Regions from separate parts of the Paenibacillus sp. 7516 genome, predicted to be linked through region 2. Evidence: a T-box and tRNA genes for the amino acid it is inferred to sense, from the RefSeq annotation. Region 2 holds a T-box; the other holds one or more tRNA genes.
What was found. The T-box of region 2 lies ahead of CHI14_RS28080 (valine--tRNA ligase). A T-box ahead of a tRNA ligase gene usually reads a tRNA of that ligase, here a tRNA-Val.
Positions count from the first base shown of each region.

Region 1: it encodes a tRNA-Val, which carries the amino acid that the T-box ahead of CHI14_RS28080 (valine--tRNA ligase) is inferred to sense. The anticodon was not compared.

Region 1 covers NZ_NPBI01000020.1:545,681-549,098, forward strand. The annotation lists gene CHI14_RS18420 (DUF3889 domain-containing protein) at 1-24, shown strand, start outside; gene CHI14_RS18425 (hypothetical protein) at 170-382, shown strand; gene CHI14_RS18430 (hypothetical protein) at 376-657, shown strand; gene CHI14_RS18435 (DUF3892 domain-containing protein) at 739-975, opposite strand; gene CHI14_RS18440 (GNAT family N-acetyltransferase) at 1,103-1,546, opposite strand; tRNA gene CHI14_RS18450 (tRNA-Val) at 2,171-2,243, shown strand; gene CHI14_RS18455 (organic hydroperoxide resistance protein) at 2,495-2,914, shown strand; gene CHI14_RS18460 (YdhK family protein) at 3,105-3,418, shown strand, end outside.
Region 2 covers NZ_NPBI01000045.1:30,018-33,435, forward strand. The annotation lists gene CHI14_RS28075 (LysM peptidoglycan-binding domain-containing protein) at 1-1,340, shown strand, start outside; T-box leader at 1,501-1,789, shown strand; gene CHI14_RS28080 (valine--tRNA ligase) at 1,848-3,418, shown strand, end outside.

The DNA of each region.
Region 1 (3,418 bases), on a different contig from region 2:
TTCAGTGAATCGGATCGACACTAAAAAATATAAAAAGCCAGGCATCTCTGATTGCAGGGACAAGCCTGGTTTTTTGCTGTATAAAATCCTTTTTTTAGTTATTGAATAAAGAACTTATGTTCGCATATAATAGGTAATACAAACAAACGTTCTTATTGGAGGGATGATTATGCTGGGAAAATATATTGGCCAGATGGTGGAGCTCGTGTACATGGATCGTGCAGGACATATTACGCAGCGTCAGATTCGAATTAACAGTGTGCGAGGTGGGAGAATCAGAGCGTCCGCAGGAGCAGATGGATCACCCCGGACTTTTCTGGAGCAAGGTATTCTGGCATGGCGTCCTATCCTTCATAAGGACGGGGAGGCGGGCATATGTTAAACGATTTTGAACGGAAGATTTTACGGATTATCGTTAATTATGCCGGGCAGCGACGACGTATGCCCCGAATGGATGAGCTGGAGAACAAGACGGGGCGAAGCCGGGCTCTCATTCACGAATCATTGCTTGAACTGGAGCGCAGACAGCATATTAACTGGACGAATAAGTCCACGCTGGAAGGAATACAAATCTTGCAGGCATGGGAACAGGATCCGCAGCCGATTCGTAAGAGTCAACCTGCCGGAGATGCCGTTAAATATTTTTTGGAATACTAGGGAAACTTTATTGCGAAATAAAAACGCCAATCCGGGATGCCGGACTGGCGTTTGTTTCGTTATTACACATCGTTCATATATTCAGAAAGTGGGGAGTTGATCCAGATTGTTGGTCGGGTCGCCGTCCGCATCACCGCGAATGTGCATTTCCCCGTCCTTGCCTTTAAACACATTTACACCCGCTATGGCTCCTGCCTGTACTTCTGCAAGCGCTTGTTGATAATCCAGTATGCGTCCAGATGAGGTTTGGAAGCCAGTCAGATCACCGTCACCATTTTTTTGTACTGCTGTGAAGCTCTCACGTGTCGTCTGATTCATCATGTCACACTCCTTATCTGAGGAAATGAGAATTTTGAGTTCCCCTTTAGCCTGTCCGAATCGAAGAAAAGTATGCATGACATCGTAGAACACTTGTAAACACGTAGATTCATCGAAGGATAAGGTTTTACAGGCTCTTTCTCATGCGTACATGCAGAATGTCGGCATCATAAAAAGGTTCCTCCGAGATCACTTCATATCCGAGCTTCTCATAGAATTTCTGGGCCTGACATTGTGCATCCAGTACAGAGTAAGTCAAGCCAAGCTCGCGTGCCCGCTCTTCCATGGCTAGCAGGAGTACACGTCCATAACCGAATGAACGATGGGATTGAAGCACAGCGATTCGCTGCATTTTGGCCGTATCCTTGCTGTAATAGATAAGTCGTCCTGTAGCAACAGCCTGTCCGTTCGTACTTAATAAAACATGATGTACATCAGGACTGATGACATCAAATTGATCGATTTCAATCTCGGCAGGCACCTGCTGCTCGATGACAAAAACGTCATGGCGGATGCCCAATGCTTGCTGGAGCTGTTCATCTGTCGTTACATAACTAATTTCCGCTGCCAATTCCATTCCTTCTTTCTGCTCTTGAGCGACATATCAGACTGCATTATACAAAAAATCGCTTTTCCTGTATAGTTGAGTCTGGAACATATTGGGAGAGGGGAGAAGAGGATGGGCGTGGCAGGAATTATGACCATTACACTCTTGATGTCTGCCGGAATGATCGCTTTATTATATTACGTAACCAAGAAAGCCTACTCCAGAAAGTGGGATGAGGATGAGTGAGAACATGCAAGAGTGTCAGGGCAAAAGTTCACTGTTTCCCTGGGGCGAATAAACCTCTTCATGGACAGATTTCGAGTAGACATCGAGCCAAACAGGCAGATCATCCGTTACATTCGATTGCTGTAGTTGTTGGAATTGCACGGTATGTTCATCTCGTTCCAGACTGCAGCCGGAGATCACGAGAATAAGGATGGTAAGGGAAAGTATGAAGCCTAATTTTTTGCTATGGGGCCGGGATTTATGGGAATTTGTGTGTGGCATGGGAGTCACCTCTTTAATAAAATGGTAATCGTTCCTTTAGTGTGCTCCAATCTCCACAAAATATAACCAATAAACCATTGACATTGTACGCGTTTACTTGGTATGATACTGTTACTTCATTCGAACAGAATAGGTTATCATGATCTGTTAGCTCAGCTGGGAGAGCACTATCTTGACAGGGTAGGGGTCAGTGGTTCGAGCCCACTACAGATCATAACGAAAAGTCCTTGCGTAGCAAGGGCTTTTTTCTTGTTTGTTTTGAAGATTCGCTAAAAACTTGGATCAAACTCAGATGTAATAAACTAAGAAAACAAAGTGTTGAAGTCGCCAAAATGGCGGCTTCTTTTTTTATAACAAAATAATTGTTTACAAACGCAATTAAATTGTATACAATCAAATTGTAAACAATAAGTAAATGAGATTATTTTATCAAATAAAATTCAATGATAAAGAGGAGAAATGACAATGAAAACTCTATATGAAACGACAGTAATCAATACAGGTGGACGTCAAGGGATTGTGCAATCACCAGATAACGTATTTATGCTGGATGTAGCTGCACCACCGGAGCTTGGCGGTAAAGTGACTACGGCTACGAATCCGGAGCAGCTGTTTGCAGCAGGATACAGTGCATGCTTTAACTCTGCTTTGGAGTTTCAATTGAAGAAACATAATGTGGAGATTGAGCGAAGTACCGTATCTGCAACGGTGATGCTTGTTACAGATCCTTCGGACAACGGAGTGAAGTTGGAAGTCGAGCTGGAAGTAAAAATCGAGGGTTTGGATGAAGAGACCGCACAGAAATTTGTCAAACTTGCTCATGACTATTGCCCATACTCCAAAGGAATCAGAGGCAATGTAAATGTAACTCTGGAGATGGCGTAACAATCAATACGAACTAAGAACACCTTCAAATGTCTGTCCTATTGCCATTGTAAAAAGGGAATAGGACAGAGTTGAAGGTGTTTTTTATTATGGGGGTCTAAGGATAAACTTTGGGAGATTAAAGGTTGAAATATACCCACGTGGGGTATATTATAAGATATCTAGATTCGTATTTCAAAGGAGAGTTGACATGAAAAAGTACGTAATGATGATGGTATCTCTACTGATCACGGGAAGTCTGATGGTAAGTGGTTGCGGTAAAAATACGGAACAGAATAGCAGTAATGGCAGCGGAGACAGCAATAACAGTCATGCTACAGGAGAAATGCACCATTCGGATTCAGGAGAGCTGCCACAAGGGCTTATGGAAAAGGTGGATCCTACATATCCGGTTGGCAGCCAGGTTATCATGAGTGCCGACCACATGTCCGGTATGAAAGGGGAAACCGCCACGATTGTTGGAGCCTACGAAACGACCGCTTATGCTGTTACGTATACACCGAC
Region 2 (3,418 bases):
AACTGAAACATTTTATTCCGGTTGAGATCACGGTTCCCCTGAATCGGGTGAGATCAATTGAGGATATCTCGATTGAGATTGAAAACTTTGATGTGGATTTGTTATCCAGCCGAAGCTTGAATATTACAGGTGTGCTGTCACTGCGTGGCATTGAGGGCTTTCCTGTTGAAGAGCCGCAGGCCTGGTCAGCGGAAGAGTTTACTGTGGTACACTACCCTGATCCGCAGCAGGTTAACCGCGCCCCGGAGGCAGAGGATGCAGATGCTGGGTTGAACACCTTTGCTCAGGAATATCTGCTGCAGCGCAGTGAAGAGGAAGGTCTGCCTATAACGGCCGAGTCTCTATACACATCAGAAATTCCTGAGAATCCGCAGCAAGCCGCTGAAGAAAACATCCGTTATGAGGAAAATGCGCAGCCGGAAGAACAGTTAACCCCTGCACCGCAACAGATCTATGCTGATACGCTCGAGAATCAAGATGAAGAAGAATATCAGAAAAGACCTGCTGAAGATAACGCTCCTTCATTAATCACCCAAGAAGATGAAGCAGCTGATAATCAAGTGCCTGCCTCACCCTCACCCGTCTCGTCTTTCATGGCGGAGACTGCAGACCGGCTGGCTTCTTATCCGGAGTCTGAGCCATTGCTACCTCTGACTGAGGAATCACCATCTGTCTGGGCGGAGCCTTCCGTGGAGACCTTACATACAAACACGGAGCTGAACCAACAACCATCAGAAAACGTGGCTGTTTCGAATGTTTGGAACTTCGAATCTTCCAGGTCAGGTTCACCGCAGGAAGATCAGACGGAGGCTGAGAAGCCAGCAGAGAATTGGCAGGATGTGTTTGCAGCGTCTGAACTGGAATCTGCCGAAGGGGAACGACCTTCTGCACCGGAAGCAGTGGAAGCAGATGAATCTTCAGAGCCAGTTTCGTTCATTCCTGAACCTGTGGCTGAGACAGAAGACAAGCCAGAGCTCAAAGTCGCGTTTGGCAGCAAGAGGGAGTCTTCACCAAGACAGGAAGAAGGGGTGGGGATCTCGTCCCTGTTATCTTCGGGTAGGTCAGTGCGGGATACAGAAACGGATCGGGAGGACGAGTCGGTCGCTGGCTCCGTACAGGAAGAAGCCTACCAGGCAGATGATGTTCAGTGGAAGAACCTGTTCTTGGGCACGATTGTGGATCAGACACCATTCCGCAAAGTTAAACTGTGCATCGTCCAGCGGGAAGAGACGTTGGATAGCATTGCTGACCGCTACCAATTGAGCACCCGGGAGCTCCAATTATACAATCGTTTATCAGAACAAGTCGTTGAAGAAGGGCAGATTCTATACATCCCCTGACCTCTGACTTGTAAAATAACGTCCATACCAACCCGCAATCCAGTAAGGATTGCGGGTTTTTGCTGCTTTTAGGCTTAATACGCAGGGCTGCCGCCCGTTTACGCTGTTGTCAGGTTGACTATCGGGCACGGTCAGGGTATGATGTGTTTAGGTTTTTTAAAGAACAACGTCGAATGGGAGTAGTAGACAGCAAGGCCTTTCAGAGAGCGGGATTGCAGCGCTGAGAAATTCCGCAGGAACCTACTGATCGAAGTCGCCCGGGAGTTGCCTGTTTGAATACGAGGAACGATGAAGCATGTCATTGTGATTTGTTTGTTCCTGAAGTAGGATGGGCCGGTAGCAGCCGTTATCTGCTTGAAGTGTCACGATAGCCTCAGAAAGGCATGCTGTTTCTTTCTGTCTGCGTGAAACAAAGGTGGTACCGCGAAAGCTAACCTTTCGTCCTTTGATGGATGAAAGGTTTTTTTGTTTTTTGGCGATGATGATTAAGTAACGGAGGAATGACACATGTCTGAAGAAAAAAAATCAGCGGCAACAGAAATGCCGACTACGTATGATCCGAAAGCTGCGGAGCAGAAATGGTACTCTACCTGGACAGAACGTGGATATTTCAAGGCTGGTCAGCGCAAGGATGCTGAACCATTTACTATTGTAATTCCACCCCCGAACGTAACCGGTATGCTTCATATCGGGCATGCACTGGATTTCACACTCCAGGATATCCTGATCCGCACCAAACGGATGCAAGGATATGACGCTTTGTGGCTCCCAGGTTCCGACCATGCAGGTATTGCGACACAAACCAAAGTAGAGCAAAAGCTGCGTGAAGAAGGCTTGACCCGCTATGATCTTGGACGCGAGAAGTTCCTGGATAAAGTCTGGGATTGGAAAGACCAGTACGCGACAACGATCCGCCAGCAGTGGGGTAAAATGGGACTCTCCCTGGATTATTCACGTGAACGCTTCACGCTCGATGAAGGGCTTTCCCAAGCGGTGCGCAAAGTGTTTGTTCAACTATATGAAAAAGGCCTGATTTACAGAGGCAAACGCATTATTAACTGGGATCCGGTGAACCGTACCGCATTGTCTGACATTGAGGTTGAGTACAAAGAGGTTCAGGGACACCTGTACCATCTGAAATACCCACTTAAGGACGGTAGCGGTTATGTTACAGTGGCAACGACTCGTCCGGAGACGATGCTTGGTGATACTGCGGTTGCTGTTCATCCAAAAGATGAACGTTATACAGACATGATTGGCAAAACGCTGATCCTGCCGATCATCGGCCGGGAGATTCCGGTTATTGCAGATGATTATGTAGATAAGGAATTCGGAAGCGGTGCTGTAAAAATTACGCCTGCACATGATCCGAATGACTTCGAAGTGGGTCTTCGCCACGATCTGCCTCAGATCACAGTCATGGATGAGACAGGTACCATGAATGCGGAAGCAGGCAAATATCAGGGTATGGATCGCAGTGACTGCCGCAAGCAGATCGTTGCAGATTTGCAGGAACTGGGTGTATTGATCAACATCGAGGATCACACACACCAGGTTGGACACAGCGAACGGACGGGAGCTGTGGTTGAGCCTTATTTGTCCACACAATGGTTTGTTGAGATGAAGCCTCTCGCCGAAAGAGCCATCCAAAAACAGAAAAATGGGGAAGGCGTAAACTTCGTTCCGGATCGTTTTGAGAAAACGTATCTGAACTGGATCGAAAATGTTCGTGACTGGTGTATCTCACGTCAGTTGTGGTGGGGACATCGTATTCCGGCCTGGTACGACGATGAGACTGGTGAAATTATTGTATCGGCTGAAGATCCAACAACACTGCCAGAGTACGCTGGTCGTAAGCTGAGACAGGATGAAGATGTTCTGGATACGTGGTTCAGTTCGGCATTGTGGCCTTTCTCCACACTCGGCTGGCCTGAAGATACAGAAGATCTGAAACGTTACTATCCGACAAGTGTACTTGTAACCGGATATGACATCATTTATTTCTGGGTTTCACGGATGATCTTCACAGCTCTGGAGTTCACGGATGAAATTCCATTCAAAGATGTTCTGATGCATGG